DNA from 2 places in the Variovorax sp. RCC_210 genome. Region 1 is predicted to be linked to the other one. Evidence: riboswitches for the same ligand, from Rfam matches in the RefSeq annotation. Region 1 holds a riboswitch; the other holds the start of a gene.
What was found. A riboswitch is a leader RNA that binds a small molecule or an ion and turns the genes downstream of it on or off. The one in region 1 is predicted to bind manganese.

Region 1 (7,474 bases):
CGTGCGCCACCGACCACATTCCCGAGCAACTGGCGTTCATTGCCGAACTGGAGCGCAAGGGCTTCACCTACCGCACCGCCGACGGCATCTATTTCGACACGACCCTGCAGGACGACTACGGCCACCTGGCGCGCCTGTCGCGCGAGGGCCTGCGTGCGGGCACCCGCGTTGCCATGGGCGACAAGCGCAGCGCCTGCGACTTCGCGCTCTGGAAGTTCAGCCCGGCGGATGCCAGGCGCCAGATGGAATGGGACAGCCCCTGGGGCCGCGGCTTTCCGGGCTGGCACATCGAGTGCTCGGCGATGGCGGCGAAATTCCTGGGGCCGTGGTTCGACATCCATTGCGGCGGCGAAGACCATGTGGCCGTGCACCACAGCAACGAGATCGCGCAGACGCAGGCATGCCACGGAACCCGGCTCGCCAACTTCTGGATGCACGGCCACTTCCTCACGCTGGACGACCGCAAGATGGCCAAGACCACCGGCGACTTCGTGCGGCTGCAGACGCTGGTGGACCAGGGCATCGACCCGCTGGCGTACCGCTACCTGTGCCTGGGCGCGCACTACCGAAGCACACTGCGCTTCACCGACGAGGCCATTCGCTCGGCGCAGTCCGCGCTCGACCGGCTGCGCAAGACATATGCGAGCTGGCCGCGCGGCGGCATCGCCGACGACAGGTTCGTGGCGCGCTTCAAGGCGGAGGTCGACCTCGACCTGAACATGCCGCGCGCATTGGCCGTGCTGTGGGAGCTGGTACGCAGCGAGTTGCCGCCCGAGGTGCGACGCGCAACGGTCGATCGGTTCGATGTGGTGCTCGGTTTGCGGCTGGCCGAATGGGTGCCGCTCGTGCCCGAGGTTCCGGCCGGGATTGCCGCGCTGTTCGCTCAGCGCGAGGCGGCCCGTGCTCGCAAGGACTGGGCGCAGGCCGACCGTCTTCGCGAGGCGCTGAGGCTGCGTGGATGGCAGGCGAACGACGGCGAAAGCCCGCCGGGTTGACCTGGCCTGTCAAGCATGTCGGCGTCGCCCTTCAAGTCGATTTGCTTATTGCCGATAACAAAGTCACAAAATTGCCGCATTCTGTCTTTGGCCCGTTGGCGACTTGAAACAATTTTGTAAACGATTTAATTACGTGGCGATTACCATCTCGGGCACTAGAAGAAGACAAGGAAATTCATGGAGACATACCCTACCCTGCGCCAGGCCACTGGCGTGGCCCGCACGCTCAGCAAGCGCTCGTCCTGCACCATCGTGGTCTATCGCACCGGCGATGAGAAGTACGTGGCGGCCCATTCCACGGACAAGGTGGAAGGCACCATCGAAGGCGTGTACCGCGACGGCTACGTCGTCAATACCTTGCTGACGACCAAGAAGCCCTGAAGGCGCGCTTCGCGCTTTTTCGCCAAGCCTCCTGCGGGAGGCTTTTTCGTGGCTGCCCGCATAGCCCTGCCGCCTGTGCAGGCGCTGTCACACAGGCATCGAAAAAGGCAGTCTAGAATCGCCGCTCCCTTGGGGAGTAGCCGGCTTCCGGACTTCGGAAGCGCTCACGTCAACATACTCGGTCGCACCTTGCGACCGTGGCGTGAGCAACCGACAGGTTGGCGAGACCAGTGGTGCACGAGCGCGGCTTTGGCCGGCGGGTTCGTGCGCCGCGGCGTCTTGAACCGGCCTTGCTTGCGACTCCCACATGAACATCACCTCCACGATCCTTCTTGCATTCGCCATGTCGACGGATGCTTTCGCCGCGGCCGTCGGCAAAGGCGCAGCCTTGCGCAAACCCTCCTGGCGCGAGGCCTTGCGCACCGGGCTGATCTTCGGCGTCATCGAGGCGCTGACACCCGTCATCGGCTGGGCCGCGGGGCTGGCCGCCGCGAGCTACGTCGCGAAATGGGACCACTGGATCGCCGTCACGCTGCTCAGCGTGCTGGGCCTGCGCATGATCTGGGCGGGCTTCGGCGCGCCCGACGCGGTCGACGACAAGCCCGACCGCAACTCCTTCTGGACCCTTGCCATCACCGGCTTCGCCACCAGCATCGACGCGATGGCGGTGGGCGTGGGGCTGGCCTTCATCAACGTGAACATCGCCTGGACCGCGCTGGCCATCGGCCTGGCCACGATGACGATGGTGACCATCGGCGTGATGGTCGGGCGCGTGCTGGGCGCGGTAATAGGCAAGCGCGCGGAAATCGTGGGCGGCGTGGTGCTGATCGGCATCGGCTTCCTGATCCTGTACGAGCACCTGAACGGGCTGGCCTGAGGCCAGCCCCGACCACCCGCCTTGCTCGTTTCACTGCGAGCTCGGAATGCCCTGCATCAGCAGCGCCAGCGCCTTGCGCAGGCTCGCGACCGAGGCTTGCTCGCCCTTGTCGTAGCCCATGCGCACCACGACCAGGTCGTGCGACGGCACGATGAGCACCACCTGTCCGCCCGCGCCCAGCATGTAGTAGGCGGTTGTCGGCACGGGGAAGGTGCTGGTGCCGTTCAGCCAGAAGAAGCCGCCGTAGATGGGGCGCTTGTCCGCCGCCCAGGCCGGCGCGAGCGTGCTCACGAACTTGACGAAGCCTTCGGGCAACAGGCGCTCGCCGTTCCACACGCCGTCCTGCAGGTACAGGTTGGCCAGCCGTGCCCAGTCGCGCGCGGACATGAAGTCGTAGCCCTGCGCGAGGAAATTGCCGTAGGGGTCGGTTTCCAGCGTCATGGTGCGAATGCCGATCTTGTCGAACAGCGCGCGCTGCGGGTACGACAGGTACTCCTCGCCGCGCTTTTCCACCGCCAGGCGAACCAGGTAGTTCGCCAGCACGGGGTCGGTGTTGCGGTAGCGGCCCACGGTGTTCGGCGGCCATTGCTGCGGTCGCGTGGCCGCGTAGTTGAAGGCGTTGATGCGCCCGGTGTAGAAGTAGACGTGGTCGGGGTAGGTGCCGTTGGGGTCGAAGTCCGGATCGTCCGGCGCCTTGATGCGCAGGCCGCTCGACATGTGCAGGATGTCCGAGATGCGGATCTCCTTGCGCTTGTCGCCGTCGGACTGCCATTCGGGAATGGGCGCCGGCTGGTCGAGCTGGTACACGCCCTGCTTGATGAGCGTGCCCAGCAGCGTTGCAGTCACGCTCTTGCCCATCGACCACGACTCCAGCGGCGTGGTCGCGCCGATGCCGTTCATGTAGCGCTCGCCGACGATGCGCCCCTTGTGCGTGACCACGAAGGCCGCGGTGTAGGCGCCCGACACCTCGAAGGCCGCATCGACCGCCTGGCTCACCTTGGCGGTGTCGATGCCGGGCGCGGCATCGGTGGGCGTGACGTTGCCCATGGGCCAGGGCTGGCTCGCGGGGTCGGGCAGGGTGCTGGTGACGGTCACGGGCGTGAAGAACACGCCGTCCTTGCCCGGCGGCAGCGTGATGCAGCCCTGCGAGCCGAAATAGCGCGCCACCAGCGTGGGCCCGTTCGGGATGGTGATGCGAACTTCTTTCTTGTCGCGGTCGACCACCGGCTTGCCGACCTTGGCGCGCTGCGCGTAGGGGCCGGTGAAGTAGCCGACGCTGTCGGCGGCCACGTCGGGGTCGAGCCCGGTGATGAAGGCCGCGGAGCACATCGCCTTGGCGTAGCCGGAGGTGTTGTGTTCGAGCGGGTCGCCGGGCGGCGGCACGTACGGCGTGTTGAGCTCGTAGGTTCGCGCGCGGGCAATGAGAGCTTCGCGTGCGGGGAGTTCAGGGGCGGGTGCACCGGTGGTTGGAGGAGGCGCCACGCCGGTGACAGGCAAGATGCCGGCACCGCCGCCGCCGCCCCCACCGCCGCCGCCTCCGCATGAGGCCAAAGCTATTACAAGAAGTGCGCCTGCCGCAAGGGCAAGGGGGACGCGAGCCAACCTCTGCATGAACTCTCCTCACTTGTTATGGCGTGGAAGTCTCCTTCAGAAGCGTGACGAAATGCAAGCTCGTATTCCTGCGTTGCTTCAAACCCCCGCTGCTTGCGACGCGATCCAGTCCCACACCGAACGAACCGCCGGTTCGTTCTCCCGCCCATTCGCCGTCGCGAGAAAGTAGCTGCCCGTGTCGAGCGCGGGACCGAAGGGCTGCACCAGCGCGCCGCTGCGCAGCTCTTCGGCGCACAGCGTGAGGCTCAGCAGCGCCACGCCATGGCCCGCGAGCGCGGCCAGCGTGGCGTGCGTCTCATCGGAAAACGACAGGCCCGCGGCCTTCATCGCACGCGCTCTCGGCGCTGCGATGCCCGCTTCGCGAAACCAGCGCGGCCACACGGCGGGTGCGAGGGCCTGCGGCTGCCAGTCGCAATGAATGAGGCGATGCTTCGGCAGGTCGGCCGCGCGCTTCAGTTTCAGCATGGGGCTGCACAACGGCGCGTAGCGCTCGGGCATGAGCTCGCGCGACACCAGCCCCGGCCACTGGCCGCTGCCGGAGCGCACCGCGATGTCGGCATCGCCGCGGGCCAGGTCGACCAGCGTGTCGCTCGCATGCAGGCGCAGCTCGACGGTGGGGCATGCCTTGCGAAACGCCTCCATGCGCGGCAGCACCCAGCGCGCGGCGAAGGCGGTGTTGGTGCTGAGCGTGACAGCCTGCGACGCGGCGGGCCGGCGCAGCCTGGCGATGCCGGCTTCGAGCACGTTGAAGCCCATGCGCAGGTCGTCGAACAGCCGCTTGCCCGCGGGCGTGAGCGCGAGCTGGCGCGTGAGCCGCACGAACAGCGGCTGGCCCAGCGTGTCTTCCAGCGCGCGCACCTGGTGGCTGATGGCCGACGGCGTGACCGACAGCTCGAGCGCCGCGCGCTGGAAGCTCAGGTGCGCGGCCGCGGCCTCGAACGCGCGCAGCGCCAACAAGGGCGGCAACCGCCGTGAAGGGCGAACAGGTGAGCTGGTTTCTTCCATCGGCAGAGAAATGGTCGTTTGTGAAGGGCGGCCCCGAACCCTAGATTCATGGCCTGCGCGGCCATTGTGGCAGCGCCCCGTTTCCAGCACATGCACCTCATGCACCCCATGCAACACATGCACTCACCCATGAAGACCCCGAACCTCCACTTGCTGCACATCGATTCCAGCGCCCGCCCGGGCCGCTCCGGCACCGACCCGCACGGCTCGCACACGCGCCGCCTGTCGGCGCGCTTCGTCGACCGCTGGCGCCATGCACGGCCCGGCGATACCGTCGAGCACCTCGACGTGGGCCAGCACCCGCCCGCGCACGTCGATGGCCGATGGATCCACGCCGCGTTCACGCCGCAGGCCGCGCGCGAACCGTGGATGGCGCAGGCGCTCGCCGAAAGCGATCGGCTGGTCGACCAGCTCATCGCCGCGGACGTGATCGTCATCGGCCTGCCCATGTACAACTTCAGCGTGCCCGCGCAGTTCAAGGCGTGGATCGACAACATCGTGCGCGTGGGCCGCACCTTCGGGTTCGACCGCTCGCGCGGCGCGGTGCCGTACTGGCCGCTGCTGGCCGACGCGGGCAAGCGCGTGGTGCTGCTGGGCGCGCGCGGCGACCACGGCTACGACGCCGGCGGGCGCGTGGCGCACCTGAACCACGCCGAGGCCAGCGTGCGTTCGGCGCTGGGCTACATCGGCATCACGGATGTGTTCGAGGCGGCGGTGGAGTCCGACGAGTTCGGCGGCGAGCAACTGGCGCAGTCGCTGCGGCGCGCCGAGTCGCGGGTCGATGAGCTGGCGGACTTTCTGCTGCGCTCGGCCATGCGCAGGCAGGCGCCGGGCCATGCCGCGTTGTCGGGCAACGCCAGCGCGTCGGCATCAGGTGTGCAGGCCTAGCGCGGTGCGGCGGATGAAGCGACCGCGCCCGCGGGCACGTCGTCCCACCCGCCACCGAGCGCCTTGTAGAGGTTGACCGTGTTCACCGCCTGCTTGAGCTGCAGTTCGATGGCCTGTCGCTGCTCCAGGTACAGCTCGCGCTGCGCGTCGGCGCCGGCGAAGTAGTCTTCCAGCCCGTTGCGAAAGCGCGTGCGAGAAATGGAGGCCACCTTGTCCAGCGCCTGCACGCGCGCTTGCTGCGCGACGATCTGCGGACGCAGGTGACTGTCGGCGATGAGCGCGTTGGCCGTTTCGCGCAGCGCCTGCTGCACCGCGTATTCGTAACTGGCCATGGCGGCGGCCAGGCGCTCTTCGTTGGCGCTCAGGTTGGCCGAGCGGCGGCCCCAGTCGAACATCGGCAGCGACACGCCCAGCACCGTGGCCCAGCTGCGGTTGCCCGCGCTCAGCAGGCTGGAAAACTCGGTGCTCAGCCCGCCCGCCACCGCCGTCAACGAAAAGCTCGGATAGAAAGCCGCCTTCGCCGCGCCCACGCCCGAGTTGGCGGCCTCCACGCGCGCATATGCGGCCAGCAGGTCGGGGCGGCGCTGCAGCAGGCTGGCGGGCAGGCCCACGGGCACGTCGGCCACCGAGCGTTCGGGCCAGGGGCGCTGCATGCCGATGGTCGGCGGCACGGGCTGGCCGACCAGCACCGAGAGCCACTGCAGGTCTTGCCCCACGCGCATGCGGAACTCTTCGCGCTGCACGTTGGCGCGCTCCACCAGCGACTGCGAACGCAGCACGTTCAGGTCCGACGTGCCGCCCACCGTGCGGGCGCGCTGCATGACACGGGTGCTTTCGCTCTGGTTGCCGAAGTCGCCTTCGGCCAGCGCCAGCAGGGCACGGTCGGCGCGCAGCGTGAGGTAGGCGTTCGACACCTCGCCCACCAGGTTCATGCGCGCCGCCGCCAGGTCGCGCTCGCTGGCCAGCGCCTGCGAGCCGGCCTGCTTCACGCCGGCATCGACACGGCCGAAGAAGTCGAGCTCGTACGAGGTGATGCCGGCCTGCACGGCATAGGTGGTGGCCACGCTGCCCACGCCGTTCAATGCCTGGTTGCTGGTGACGATGCCGTCGGGCCCCAGCGAGGTGCTCACGTTGCCGCGCCCGACGGAGCCGGCCACGCCGATTTCGGGGAACAGGCCGGAGCGCGTGCCGCCGTAGACGGCGCGCGCCTCGCGGGCCTTGGCGGCGTACACGCGCAGGTCGCGGTTCTGCAGCAGCGCGGTGGCGATCAGGCCGCGCAGCTCGTCGTCGCGCACGAACACATGCCACGCGACCGGCGCGGCGGCGGCATTGCCCGTGCCCTCGGCCCACTGGGCGGGCACCACCACGTCGGCCTCTTTCAGCGGCGGCGTGAGGTTGCAGCCCGTGAGCACCAGCACGCCCAGCATCAGCACCATGACGAGCGGCAGCGGCGCGGTCATGGCGCGGGCAAAGCCGAACGGCAAACGCGCGAAAAGCGGCATCCGGCGCACACGGGGCCAGTGCCATCCCGCGCTCCCCATGAACGCCAGCGCCGCGCGCCCCGGCTTCACCTGCACGGCCACATGGCTGGGCGGCAGGCTGAACACCAGGCGAATCAGGTGGTCGTGCACCACCTCGTCGCGCACGAAGGCGAGCTCCACGCCCGCTGCCGAACGCCCCTTCAGCAGCGCACCGACCCAGCCCACGCGCTCCACAT
Region 2 (7,474 bases), on a different contig from region 1:
TGCGCACCAGCCCCTCGAGCGCATAGGGCACCGTGCAGCGCACGCTGCGCAGGCGCACCAGCGGCACGAGCGTGGCACCGAGCAGCGCCTGCGCGACCGCATCGGTGTCGGCCCGCACGAGGCCGCCCGCGCCCAGCTTCACGCCACCGAAATACCGCACCACCGTCGCGAGCGCGCCTTCGACCTGCTGGTGGCGCAGCACCTCGAGCATCGGCCGGCCGGCGGTGCCGCCGGGCTCGCCGTCGTCGTTCGCGGCCGACTGGCCGCCGGCCATCAGGGCCCAGCAGACATGCGCGGCCGCCGGGTGCTCGGCGCGCAGCGAAGCGACCACGGCCAGCGCGGCCGCGCGGTCGGCCACCGGCTGCACGCAGCCGATGAAGCGGCTCTTCTTGATGAGCAGGTCGCTGTGGACCGGCTCTGGCAGCGTGAAGCTCATCGCGGGCGGCGAAGCGGGCTCAGCTGCCGCCGCGCTCGAACCTGAACACCGCCGTGCTGGCGCGCGCGTTGGGCAGCCAGCGCACGTCGCGCCCGTTCTGCAGGCCGAAGGCATCGAGCACGCGCAGGTTGTTCTTGCCGGCCAGCACCTCGAAGTCCTTGAAGGTGCCCACGCGGATGTTGGGCGTGTCGTACCACTGGTAGGGCAGGCGGCGCGTCACGGGCATGCGGCCGCGCGCGATGCTCAGCCGGTTGGGCCAGTGCGCGAAGTTGGGGAAGGCCACGATGCCGGTGCGGCCCACGCGCGCGGTCTCGCGCAGCATCACCTCGGCATTGCGCAGGTGCTGCAGCGTGTCGATCTGCAGCACCACGTCGAACGAGGCGTCGTCGAACATCGCGAGGCCTTCGTCGAGGTTGAGCTGGATCACGTCGACGCCGCGGCGAATGCACTGCAGCACGTTGCCGTCGGCAATTTCCACGCCGTAGCCGGTGCAGCCGCGCTCGCGCTGCAGCAGGTCGAGCAGGGCGCCGTCGCCGCAGCCGAGGTCGAGCACGCGCGAGCCCTGGGGAACGAGTTCGGCGATGAGCCGCTGGTGGTCGAGATCGCTCATTGAAACTCCTTGGCCACGCGCTCGAAGTAGGAGCGCACCACGCCCATGTAGCGCACGTCGTCGAGCAGGAAGGCGTCGTGGCCGTGCGGCGCGTCGATTTCGGCGTAGCTCACGTTGCGGCGGTTGTCGAGCAGCGCCTTCACGAGCTCGCGGCTGCGCGCGGGCGAGAAGCGCCAGTCGGTCTTGAAGCTCACGAGCAGGAACTTGGCCGTGGCCCGCGCGAACGCGGTGCTCAGCAGGCCGCCGTGGCTGCGCGCGGGGTCGAAGTAGTCGAGCGCACGGGTGATCAGCAGGTAGGTGTTGGCGTCGAAGTACTCGCTGAACTTGTCGCCCTGGTAGCGCAGGTAGCTCTCGATCTGGAACTCCACGTCCTGCGTCGAGTAGCGGTAGTCGAGCGCCGCCGCTTCTCCCTCGACGGCGCTGCGCAGGATGCGGCCGAACTTGGCGTTCATGACGTCGTCGCTCAGGTAGGTGATGTGGCCGATCATTCGCGCGATGCGCAGGCCGCGCTTGGGCACGACGCCGTGCTCGTAGAAGTGGCCGCCGTGGAAGTCGGGGTCGGTCACGATGGCGCGGCGCGCCACCTCGTTGAAGGCGATGTTCTCGGCCGTGAGGTTGGGCGCGCTGGCCACCACCACGGCGTGGCGCACGCGCTGCGGGTACTGCAGCGTCCACGACAGCGCCTGCATGCCGCCCAGGCTGCCGCCCATCACCGCGGCCAGGGTCTGGATGCCGAGCGCGTCGAGCAGCACGGCCTGGGCGTCCACCCAGTCTTCGACCGTGACCACCGGAAAGTCGGCGCCGTAGACGCGGCCGGTGGCGGGGTTGACGTGCATGGGGCCGGTCGAGCCGAAGCAGGAGCCGAGGTTGTTCACGCCGATGACGAAGAAGCGCTCGGTGTCCACCGGCTTGCCCGGGCCCACCATGTTGTCCCACCAGCCCTCGGAGCGGGCCTGGCCCTGGTACACGCCGGCCACGTGGTGCGAGGCGTTGAGCGCATGGCACACCAGCACCGCGTTGCTGCGGTCGGCGTTCAGGGTGCCGTAGGTTTCGTAGGCGAGCGTGTAGTCGCTGATCGATGCGCCGCTGCGCAAGGCCAGGGGCCCCGCGAACTGCATCGACTGCGGGGTGACGACCAAGGGTGGAGATGACGACACGGAAGACAAGGACGACATGAATGAAAAAACCCGGCCTCGCCAAAAACGAGCCGGGTCTGCCGTGCCTGTCTTTAGCTGGATTTATAAAGCGCCCGCAAGCTGTAGCAAATCGGCGCGAGGGGCAGTATATCGCCCCGTCCTTCAATGGGCAGCCACTACCAGCCGACGATCATGATCACGCCCAGCACCAGGAAGATGGCCGCCGAGATGGCGTGCACCAGCTTGATCGGCACGCGCCGCACGATCTTCTCGCCCAGCCACACCACCGGCGCGTTGGCCAGCATCATGCCCAGCGTGGTGCCGGCCACCACCCAGAAGTAGTCGTGCGTGAAGCGCGCGGCCAGCATGACGGTGGCAATCTGCGTCTTGTCGCCCATCTCGGCCAGGAAGAAGGCGATGACGGTGGTGCCGAACACGCCGAACTTCGACACGCCCGGGGCGTCGTCGTCGTCGAGCTTGTCGGGAATGAGCATCCACACCGCCATGGCGATGAACGAGCCGCCAAGAATCCAGCGCAGCACCTCGGGCCCGAGCCAGCGCGTGATGTAGTTGCCGACCGCGCCCGCGAGCGCGTGGTTGATGATGGTGGCGGCAAAGATGCCGAGCACGATGGGCCAGGGTTTCCTGAAACGGGCTGCGAGCAAGAGGGCCAGGAGTTGGGTCTTGTCGCCCATTTCGGCGAGCGCAACTACGCCGGTTGCAACGAGAAAAGCTTCCATGATGACGTGGGGTTCCTTGGGCCGAAGGACGCAATTGACCATGCAACCCTTCGGCCATATTTCCGAAATTGCATGGTCAAAGGTCTCGCCAGGTGTGTTCACTGCACGCGCCATGTCCCGTGTGGGGCAGGACAAGTCTGTTGACGCGGGCCCTTCTCGCAGATCGGAAGGCGGCTACTCCCCAATGACGGGCGGAATTCTACAGGCAGTGCCCGCGCATTCTTAGTTTCTGTAAGCGAACGCTAGCTTTCCAGGCGTTTTCACAGGTGCTACCTCAAGACGCAAATTCCCGCTTGCTTTTCAAATATTTCACCCATAATGCACGAGCCTCCCTCTTCATTTTGGTGGGGAGACAGTTCGGTGATCGGTCAGTTTCGCGCGACTCGACGGCTCTCGTTTGAGTGATGCTTTCGGGACTCCATCGCTTTTCTTGGTGTGTGTTTATAGGAGTCCCTTGATGGGCAACAAACTGTACGTGGGCAACCTGCCTTACTCGGTGCGCGATGGAGATCTCGAACAGGCCTTCGGGCAGTTCGGCGCGGTGACCAGCGCCAAGGTCATGATGGAACGTGACACCGGCCGCTCGAAGGGCTTCGGCTTCGTCGAGATGGGCAGTGACGCGGAAGCACAGGCAGCCATCAACGGCATGAACGGCCAGCCCCTGGGCGGCCGCAGCGTCGTCGTCAATGAAGCACGTCCCATGGAAGCACGTCCCCCGCGCAGCGGTGGCGGCGGCTACGGTGGCGGCGGCGGCGGTTATGGCGGCGGTGGTGGCGGTGGCTACGGCGGCGGCGGTGGTGGCTACGGCGGCGGTGGCGGCGATCGCAGCGGTGGCGGCGGTGGCCGTTCCGGTGGCGGCGGCTACGGCGGCGGCGGTGGCCGCAGTGGCGGCGGCGGCGGTGGAGGCGATGGCGGTTTCCGCAGCCCCTACGGCGCTGGCCCCCGTGGCGGTGGCGGCGGTGGTCGCAGCGGCGGTGGTGGCGGTGGCTACGGCGGCGGCGGCAACAGCGGCTACTGAGCCCTGCAACTCCAACGCACAAAAAGACAAAAGGCTCCTCGGGAGCCTTTTTTCATGGGCGGGCCCTTTCGTCCGGCCCGATGCAGCGCGCAGCCTGGCTTCAGGCTTCCCCGCTGCGCTTCTTGCGCCCGCGCCCCTGCACCGCCCGGTCGAGCACGGCATTGGGCAGCATGCGCATGATCTTGGCGATCACGCCCATCTGCCATGGAATCACGCGGTAGCTGGTGCCCGATTCGATGGCCCGCAGCGCCTGGGCGGCAAAGTCCTGCGGCTGCATGAGAAAGGGCATGCCGTAGCGGTTGCCCTGCGTGAGCGGCGTGTCGATGTAGCCCGGGCACAGCGTGACCACCTTGACCCCGCTGCCGTGCAGTTCGCCGCGCAGGCTTTCGCAGTACGCCACCACGCCGGCCTTGCTGGCGCAGTACGCGCCATGCCCCGGCAGCCCGCGAATGGACGCCACGCTGCCGATGCCCACCAGCCGCCCGCTGCCGCGCTGCACCATTGCCTTCACGAAGGGGTGGAAGGTTGCCGCCAGCCCCACGTTGTTGGTGGCGAAGGTCTGCGTCAGCACGTCGAGGTCGGAGCGCTCGGCGGTGTCGATGCCCACGCTGATGCCGGCATTGGCGATCACCACGTCCGGCAGCCCCTGCTGCGCGATGCAGGCATTGCCGGCGGCCACGATGCTGTCGATCTGCGCCACGTCGGCGCTGTAGATGCAATAGCGGTCCGCGCCGATGTGGCGTGCCTGCGCCCACGCTTCGATTTCCGCCGTGCGGCGTGCGACCAGCGCCAGCCGGTAGCCCGCGTCATGAAAGCTCGCGGCCATGGCCTGGCCGATGCCGCTCGATGCGCCGGTGATGAAAACAAGGGGAGATGCAGCCATCTTCAGCGCTTCTTCGCCGGTGCCGCGCCGGCGGCCGCCGACGGAATCAGCACCCCGCGCACACGCCCGTTCAGGTTGGCCACGCCGCTCAGGTTGTCGTAGTCGAGCGTGTCGCCGGTGAACTTGTCGGTGCCGCGGATGAGCGTCACGGGCTTGTTGGAGGTCACGCGCTCGGTGTCCACGTAGGCATGCAGGAACTCGCCGCGGAACTCCAGGCGCGGCAGCGGCGTGCCGTTGGGCGCCACGGCCGGGTCGCGGATGACGATGGCGTTGCCGAACAGCTGGATCTCGCTGCCGTCGGAATTCGACAGGCCCCGGTTCGCCGTCGCGCGGGTCACCAGCCCCTCGGGCGAGACCGAGCGCACGCGCACCTGGTCGACTTCCATGGTGTCGGTGTCGGGGTAGTGGCGGCCTTCGGTGCCGTGCAGCTCGCTCTTCAGGTCGCCGTTGGGCAGGAAGTTCTTGATGACGAAATCGCGCATGAAGTAGTCGGGCTCGTGCGTGGGCGCGGCCTTGGCCGTGGGCTCCAGCAGCTTGGGGGCGTTGCGCACCAGCCAGTAGGTGCCGAGCGCGACGGCCGCCGTCAGGATGATCGGCAGGTAGATCGTGGTGCGGTCGAGCACGTCGCGCACCATGCCCCATGCGCGTTTCACGTTGTTCATGTGTTCGGGTCCCGGTGATCGCTGCGGCCCAGTGCCGCGTCGAGCATGGCGCGGTACTGGCCGCAGGCCGTGAGCAGCAGGTCGCACAGCTCGCGCGCCGCGCCTTCGCCGCCGCGCGCCTGGGTCACGTAGCGTGCGATGCCGCGCACTTCGGCGTGCGCGTTGGCCGGCGCCGCCGCGAAGCCGACGCGCGCAAGCACCGGCAGGTCGGGCCAGTCGTCGCCGATGGCGGCGGCCTGCGCCCAGGTGAAGCCCAGCTGGTCGAGCATGGCCTGCGCGGCGGGCAGCTTGTCTTCGGTGCCGTAGCGCACGTGCTCGATGCCCAGCGCCTCCAGGCGCACGCGCAGCGGCTTGGAGTCGCGCCCGGTGATCACCGCCGGCACGATGCCCGCCTTGCGCAGCAGCTTCAGGCCGTAGCCGTCGAGGATGCTGAAGCGCTTGAGCGTCTCGCCGTGCTCGGTGAAGTACACCCCGCCGTCGGTCAGCACGCCGTCGATGTCGAAGAAAACGATGCGCACGTCCTGCGCGGCGATGAGGGTCTCGGCCTGGAAGTCGAGCGCCATCAGATGACCTTCGCGCGCATCAGGTCGTTGGTGTTGATCGCGCCCACGATCACGCCCGCGCCGTCGATCACGAACAGGCGGGTGATGCCGCATTGCTCCATCAGCTCGGCGGCTTCCACCGCCAGCGCGTCCACGCGGATGGTGCGCGGGTTGTGGTGCATGACTTCCGCGGCCTTGGGGCTTCGCAGGTCGGCACCGGCTTCGATCAGGCGGCGCAGGTCGCCGTCGGTGAAGATGCCCGCGGCGCGGCCGTCGGGCTCGACCACCGCGGCGGCGCCGAAGCCCTTGATGCTCATGGCGCGCATCAGCTCGCTGATGGTGGCCGTGGGCGGCACGCGCGGCACCTCGTCGCCCGAGCGCATCACGTCGCTCACGTGCGTGAGCAGCTTGCGCCCGAGCGCGCCGCCCGGGTGCGAGCGCGCGAAGTCTTCGGAGCCGAAGCCACGCGCGTCGAGCAGCGCCACGGCCAGCGCGTCGCCCATCGCCATCTGGGCGGTGGTGCTCGCGGTGGGGGCGAGGTTGAGCGGGCAGGCTTCCTTGGCCACGCCCGCGTCGATCACGATGTCGGCGTGGCGCGCCAGGGTGGATTCGGGGCGACCGGTCATGGCGATCAGGGGCACGCCCTGGCGCTTGACGACCGGCAGGATGACGGTGAGCTCGTCGACCTCGCCGCTGTTGGAAATGGCCAGCACCAGGTCGACCGTCTTGATCATTCCCAGGTCGCCGTGGCTGGCCTCGGCCGGGTGCACGAACATCGCCGGCGTGCCGGTGGAGGCGAGGGTGGCGGCAATCTTGCGGCCCACGTGGCCGCTCTTGCCCATGCCCATCACGACCACGCGGCCGCGCACCTCGAGGATCTTGCGCACGGCTTCGACGAAGCTCGGGCCGACGCGGCTCTTCAGGCCGAGAACGGCTTCGGCTTCGATGTCGAAAGTCAGGCGTGCCCGCGCGAGGATCGCGTCGGGGTCGACCACGGGGGCCGGGGCGGGGCGGGAGCTCATCTCACGATTTTACGGGCCGGCGCCTTGCCCCCACGCTCGGCAATGCGTGTCCTCGCTGCCCCCCGAGGGGGCCGCTCCGCGCCTTGGGGCGGCCCGGCGGCGCTCGGTTCCCTCCGGCACGCGTGTGCACGACTCTTGCTCTAGCATCAACGCCTATGTCCTCGTTCGATCTCACGCTGTTGTATCTGTTGGCCGCGGTGATCGGCGTTGTCGCATGCCGGTCGCTGAAGCTGCCGCCGATGCTTGGCTACCTGTCGGCCGGCGTGCTCATCGGGCCGCACGCCTTCGCGCTGGCGCAGAACACCGAAGGCATCCAGCACCTGGGCGAGTTCGGCGTGGTGTTCCTCATGTTCGTGATCGGGCTGGAGTTCAGCCTGCCCAAGCTGCGCGCCATGCGCAAGCACGTGTTCGGGCTCGGCCTGCTG

Region 2: it holds a riboswitch for manganese, as region 1 does, so the genes downstream of both, AB6807_RS11060 (TMEM165/GDT1 family protein) here and mntP (manganese efflux pump MntP) in region 1, are expected to answer to the same signal.

What each region holds. Positions count from the first base shown of each region.
Region 1 covers NZ_JBFUPJ010000001.1:1,044,945-1,052,418, forward strand. Annotated here, with positions in the region: gene cysS (cysteine--tRNA ligase) at 1-995, shown strand, start outside; gene AB6807_RS05050 (hypothetical protein) at 1,173-1,376, shown strand; yybP-ykoY riboswitch at 1,506-1,679, shown strand; gene mntP (manganese efflux pump MntP) at 1,684-2,253, shown strand; gene AB6807_RS05060 (serine hydrolase domain-containing protein) at 2,284-3,750, opposite strand; gene AB6807_RS05065 (LysR substrate-binding domain-containing protein) at 3,943-4,869, opposite strand; gene AB6807_RS05070 (FMN-dependent NADH-azoreductase) at 4,999-5,757, shown strand; gene AB6807_RS05075 (efflux transporter outer membrane subunit) at 5,754-7,474, opposite strand, start outside.
Region 2 covers NZ_JBFUPJ010000002.1:646,209-653,682, forward strand. Annotated here, with positions in the region: gene AB6807_RS11045 (YigZ family protein) at 1-436, opposite strand, end outside; gene metW (methionine biosynthesis protein MetW) at 456-1,046, opposite strand; gene AB6807_RS11055 (homoserine O-acetyltransferase) at 1,043-2,221, opposite strand; gene AB6807_RS11060 (TMEM165/GDT1 family protein) at 2,359-2,922, opposite strand; yybP-ykoY riboswitch at 2,939-3,117, opposite strand; gene AB6807_RS11065 (RNA-binding protein) at 3,380-3,940, shown strand; gene AB6807_RS11070 (SDR family oxidoreductase) at 4,041-4,823, opposite strand; gene lptC (LPS export ABC transporter periplasmic protein LptC) at 4,826-5,485, opposite strand; gene AB6807_RS11080 (HAD family hydrolase) at 5,482-6,048, opposite strand; gene AB6807_RS11085 (SIS domain-containing protein) at 6,048-7,049, opposite strand; gene AB6807_RS11090 (monovalent cation:proton antiporter family protein) at 7,205-7,474, shown strand, end outside.